2 regions of the Planococcus sp. MB-3u-03 genome follow, and region 1 is predicted to be linked to the other one. Evidence: riboswitches for the same ligand, from Rfam matches in the RefSeq annotation. Region 1 holds a riboswitch; the other holds the start of a gene.
The links. A riboswitch is a leader RNA that binds a small molecule or an ion and turns the genes downstream of it on or off. The one in region 1 is predicted to bind S-adenosylmethionine.
Positions count from the first base shown of each region.

Region 2: linked by a shared signal. The riboswitch ahead of CW734_RS14870 (O-acetylhomoserine aminocarboxypropyltransferase/cysteine synthase family protein) and the one ahead of mtnK (S-methyl-5-thioribose kinase) in region 1 are both predicted to bind S-adenosylmethionine.

Region 1 covers NZ_CP025135.1:207,500-210,547, forward strand. Annotated here, with positions in the region: gene CW734_RS02320 (2,3-diketo-5-methylthiopentyl-1-phosphate enolase) at 1-485, opposite strand, end outside; SAM riboswitch class I at 556-669, opposite strand; SAM riboswitch class I at 971-1,122, shown strand; gene mtnK (S-methyl-5-thioribose kinase) at 1,203-2,393, shown strand; gene mtnA (S-methyl-5-thioribose-1-phosphate isomerase) at 2,390-3,048, shown strand, end outside.
Region 2 covers NZ_CP025135.1:2,727,490-2,730,537, forward strand. Annotated here, with positions in the region: gene metX (homoserine O-acetyltransferase MetX) at 1-634, opposite strand, end outside; gene CW734_RS14870 (O-acetylhomoserine aminocarboxypropyltransferase/cysteine synthase family protein) at 647-1,936, opposite strand; SAM riboswitch class I at 2,036-2,149, opposite strand; SAM riboswitch class I at 2,330-2,442, shown strand; gene CW734_RS14875 (methionine ABC transporter ATP-binding protein) at 2,575-3,048, shown strand, end outside.

The DNA of each region.
Region 1 (3,048 bases):
TGTTGACGGAGTTGATCTGATAAATAATCGAGGTCACGTCCGATGACGCCTTTAAAAATGCTCATGGCGAGCGGGCGCCCCGTGACGCCAAGCGTGTCGCGAATGCCGTCAATGCCAAAACGCGGGCCTGGGAACTGGCGGAGCAAGGATTCCTCAAAATCCAAATCAAGTAATTTGATCTCGCCATCGAGCGACAGCTTGCCAAAAACGGTCGTCAGGATGGCTGGCAGATCCGCTGAGAAATTGGCCGCCGGGTAATGGATTTTCAAATGGGCTTGGATGACTCCGTGCTTAGTGGGATGGGTGACGTGCGAGAATTCTTCGACCGACACGACGCGCCCTTTATGCTGTTGCAATTGCTGCTGCTCGAGCAATGGCAAATCGGTCCACGATCCAACCGTCAAACCGAGTGCAATGGCTTCTGCTTTTTTTTCGAATGAACCGGCTTTGCCGAATAATTGATATGTTGCGATAACACCGCTCATGAATAACCCTCCTGCTTAGTGGACATAAAAAAACCTCTTCACAAATAAGAAGAGGTTAAGAATTAACGCCTTCTTATTTCCCAGCCACTCAATTGTGTTGGCTGCAAGAATTAGCACCGTGTCCATGATCGGACCGGTTGCCGGGCTTCGTAGGGCTTGTCCCTCCACCTGCTCTGAATAAGAATAGAATATAGAATTGTTGGTGTTGCAAAGTAATTCTGATTATTCCATGGCAAGCAGTATCTGTCAACGAAGGAAATCAAAATATCTGAAAAATATCCCCTGGTCATTTCAAGAAGGAGATTCATCCACCCATCGCCACGGGAGTCCACGGAAGATCAGATGGAACTCAGCGACATAGACAACCCGAGTAGCGAACTCGCCTTTAGCGGAAAGATTTTCATTTTTTCAAAATATTTTATTGACAATGAATTCTGAATCATGCTAGCATTCGTTTCAGAACTTCATAAATGTTGCATAGCAAACTCTTATCAAGAGCAGGCAGAGGGAAATGGCCCGATGACGCCCAGCAACCGACCGTAATACCGTTGTGAGACGGGGCGCTTTGGCGCCGGGAACACTCCCGCAAGGCACGGTGCTAATTCCATCAGAAATGTACATTTCTGAAAGATAAGAGGCATGGGATCTCTTATTCTGCGCCTCTTTCTTTCGGGAAAGAGGCTTTTTATTATTCTACAGAAAAGAGGCAAATAATATATGACACTTACAGCATCATCTACATACAAAGCATTGACTGAACAACAAGCGATTCAGCTGGCACATGAGCTGGGCGTTTTTGCCCCTGAAGCTGCATTGCAAAGTGAAGAAATCGGAGATGGCAACTTGAATTACGTATTCCGCATCAGCGATTCTGCGAACGGGCAAGGGCTCATCATCAAGCAAGCTTTGCCTTATGCGAAAGTCGTCGGCGAAAGCTGGCCGCTGACGCTTCACCGGGCGACCATTGAAGCGAATGCCTTGAAGCTGCACGGCAAGCTCGCAAAAGGCCATGTGCCAAAAGTGTATGCGACGGATGCTGCGCTTGCTGTCACGGTCATGGAAGACTTGTCGCATTTGACAATTTTGCGCAACGGCTTGATTGACGGCAAGCATTACCCGAAGCTTGCGGAACATATCGGCGGCTATTTGGCGCACACTTTGTTCCACACCTCGGATTTCGGCTTGCATCCGTTCGAGAAAAAGCGGCTTGCGGCTGAGTTCTCCAATCCGGAGCTGTGCAAAATCACGGAAGACCTGATTTTCACCGATCCGTTTTTCGACCACGAGACGAATGACTTTGAAGAGCCGCTGCGCGAAGAGGTTCAGACGATTTGGAACAATGAGCCGCTGAAATTCGAAGTGGCTAAACTGAAGCGCAGCTTTTTGACGGAAGCGGAAGCACTTTTGCATGGCGATCTGCACACCGGCAGTATTTTCGTCGATGAGCAACAAACAAAAGTGATCGATCCGGAGTTCGCCTTTTACGGGCCGATCGGTTTTGATATCGGATTGTTCCTCGCCAATTTGATCGTTCAGGCGATTACGCGCAGCGGCGAAGAACGTGAACTGATTGTGCAAGACATCACACAAACATGGCAAGTGTTCGAAGAGCAGTTTTCAAGCTTGTGGGAAAGCGACGGAATCGAAACGTATAAAACGACGGCCGGTTACCGCGAATACGCCATCGAAAAAATCTTCCACGATGCGATTGGCTTTGCCGGATGTGAATTGATCCGCCGGACGATCGGCTTGGCGCATGTCCGCGACTTGGATGATATTGCAGACGAGTCAACACGCATCGACCGCAAGCGGCAAACCTTGAAAGCCGGGGAAGCATTGATCGAAACTCGCCGCAGCTATCATTCCATCGCTGAACTGGAAGCGGCGATCAAGGAGCTGAGCAAATGACCATTCCGTTATCGGTTATCTGGAAAGATGAACAACTAACCATTTTGGATCAGCGGCTGCTTCCGCAGGCCGTCCAATACGAAACGCTTGAAACTTTGGAACAAGTGCACGACGCGATTTTTCAGTTGAAAGTGCGCGGAGCACCGGCGATCGGCATTGCAGCCGCTTATGGCTTGGCTTTGGCGGCAAGACGGCATCAGACGGTGGACATCGAGTCATTCCGCAAGGATGTAAAAAAAGATGCTGACTACCTCATCGCTTCCCGTCCGACAGCGGTCAACCTGGCCTGGGCGGTCGCACGCTTAATCAATCGGATCGAACAGACGGGAACCGTTGCCCAGGCAAAAACACAGCTGATTGAAGAAGCCCAACTCATCCGCGATGAAGACGAAGCGGCATGCCGCAATATCGGTGAACATGCTCTCGAATTGCTTGCAGACAAAGAGAGAGTATTGACAATCTGCAACGCCGGATCGATCGCGACAGCCAAATACGGCACCGCACTCGCACCGTTCCATCTCGGCAAAGAACGCGGCCAAGAGTTTCAAGTGTATGCATGCGAAACCCGTCCTCTGTTCCAAGGGGGGCGCTTGACCGTCTGGGAATTGCAGCAGGCAGGAGTCGACGTTACGCTCATCACCGATAGCATGGCGGC
Region 2 (3,048 bases), 860 kb from region 1:
TCCGATACGTCACCATGCCGGCCATGCGGGCGATTTCAAATCCTTTCAGCCTGGTTTCCGGGTGATAATTACCTGACTGGAACTCGGGATCGTTTTCGATCGCCTGGATGCCGATATGATTGAACGCCACACCATAATCTCCGTAATATGGCGTTACGGCGAGCGTAATTGCCGTATCCAGAAACTCAGGGTACAGGCTCGCCCATTCCAAGGCTTTCATGCCGCCGAGAGAACCGCCGATCACCGCTGCCAAATGGTTGATGCCTAGCAGCTCCAAGGCTTTCCGCTCCGCTCTCACCATATCCCGGATGGTCAGTTCAGGAAATGACGCTCGGTAAGGTTCACCGGTTTCCGGGTTGATCGAAAGCGGGCCGGTCGAACCGCTGCAGCCGCCGAGTACATTGAAAGTGATGACTTGGAACTGCCCGGTATCCACCGCTTTTCCTGGGCCGATCAGCCCTGCCCACCAGCCGGGTTGATCTGCAGTTCCCACTGCATATTGATCGCCCGTCAGCGCGTGGCAAACCAGAATCGCCGGTGCAGAACTTTCTCCGACGCGTTCATACGCCAATTCCACTTCGGGCAATAGTTGATCCGATTCAAGTTTCAGCTGGCCGATGGATACTGTCGTCATCCGAATCCCTCCTTACGCGTTCTCGAGTACTGCTACTTGGATCGCTTGCTCCAAATCAGCGATTAAATCTTCGTGGTTTTCCAATCCTACAGACAAACGGATCAACTCTTCCGTTACACCGCTGTTTTTCAACTCTTCTGCTGTCAATTGCTGGTGTGTCGTGGACGCCGGATGGATGATCAATGATTTGGCATCGCCGACATTCGCCACGTGCGACCATAAATTAACGCCATCAATCACTTTGCGGCCGGCTTCCCGTCCGCCTTTGATGCCGAAGTTGACGATCGAACCATAGCTGTCTTTCAAATATTTATCAGCAAGTGTTTTGGATGGATGTCCTTCAAGGCCAAGGTAATTGACCCACTCGACTTGCGGATGGTCTTTCAAATATTCCGCGACTTTTTGTGCATTCGTCGCGTGGCGTGGAATCCGTAGATGCAAAGTTTCAAGTCCCTGAAGCAGTGCATGGGCGCTGTCCGCACTGAGCGATGGACCGAAATCGCGCAACAGCTGGACGCGTAATTTCGTCGCGAATGCCGCTTCCGGTACATCGATTCCGAAACGGATGCCGTGGTAGGATTCATCCGGCTCCGTGTAATTCGGAAAGCGCGGGTTGTCCCAGTTAAAGCGTCCGGCGTCGACCGCTACCCCGCCGATTGTCGTCCCGTGGCCGCCGATCCATTTCGTGGCGGAATGGATGACCACGTCTGCACCGAATTCGATCGGGTTGCTGACGAAAGGCGACGCGAATGTATTATCGATCAAAAGCGGTACGCCATTTTCATGTGCGATATTGGCTACTTTCTCGACGTCGAACACGTTCAAACTTGGATTTCCGATAATTTCACCGAACAAGGCTTTCGTTTTGTCCGTGATCGCTGCACGGAAATTTTCAGGGTCGGTGGCATCGACGAATTTTACGTTAATGCCATAGCGCGGTAATGTGTTGGCAAATAGATTATAAGTTCCTCCATATAAATTGCTGTCGGCAACAATTTCATCTCCCGCTTCAGCAATATTCAACACTGAGAATGCAATGGCTGCCATTCCTGAAGACAAAGCTACTGCAGCAGTGCCGCCTTCAAGAAGTGCGACGCGCTGTTCAAACACATCGACTGTCGGATTCATGATGCGTGAGTAGATATTGCCCGCTTCTTTCAAGCCGAATAGGTTTTGTGCGTGTTCGGTATCTTTGAATACATAAGAAGTCGTTTTATGGACCGGTACGCCGCGAGCGCCTGTTACTGGATCCGGTTCTTGGCCGCCGTGTAATAGAAGAGTTTCTGGTTTAAAGTTTGTCATTGTCAATTCCTCCTGTTTTCTGATAGTTTTTTCGGTTTGAGGAGGACACAAAAAGACCCTCTTCAGAAAGAAGAGGGCCGTCATATGCGGATTTGCCTCCTCTTATCTTTCAGCGACGCAAATGCGCGCTGTAGGATTTAGCACCTTTCCAGACATGAGCCTGTTGGTTGCCGGGCATCGTAGGGCCTATTCCTCCGCCTCTCGTGATAAGAGTATTCAGTTATTTTTGCTTGTTGAAAAGTATAGTGGACAGCCTCGGCTAAAGTCAAGCATATTTTCTAAAAATTTTAACTACTATAAATAACTTATCTTCCAAAAATTACATGAAAGCTATTGACTTTTCGCTATTTCGAAATAGAGTAGGAATCAATGAATTGAATAGCTTACATCACTTTCTTATCCAGAGAAATCGAGGGACAGGCCCTATGACGTTTCGGCAGCAGATTCGCAAACCAGCGAAAACTGTGCTAATTCCTGCAAATGCTTCGGCATTTGGAAGATGAGAATGAGATGGTTTCATACTTTGGAGCCCTCTTTTTTCTTGCGCATAAGAAAAAAGAGGGCTTTTTGTTGTTATTTCAAGAAAGTGTTCGTTCGCACTCATTCGAATCGTTATTTGCAGCCACAGGAGGGACACCATGATTCAATTTGAAGCAGTCAAGAAAACTTACGTATCCGGCAAGCAGCAAGTCCATGCACTCAATGGCATCGATTTGACCGTCGAGACCGGCGAAATTTACGGCGTCATCGGATTTAGCGGCGCGGGGAAAAGCTCATTGATCCGCACGGTGAATTTGCTCGAGCGGCCGTCGCAAGGACGCGTGCTCATCCACGGAGAAGATATTTCCACTTTAAGCGCACGCAAAATCCGCGATACGCGAAAAGACATCGGCATGATCTTCCAGCATTTCAATTTGCTGAACTCCAAAACAGTGCACCATAATATCGCGATGCCGCTGCTCCTGGCCAAGACCCCAAAAGCGGAAGTCGACCGGAAAGTGGCGGAACTTTTGGATTTTGTCGGGCTTGCCGACCAAGCGAAAAAATACCCGGATCAATTGTCCGGCGGGCAAAAGCAGCGCATTGGCATTGCGAGAGCACTCGCAACGAAC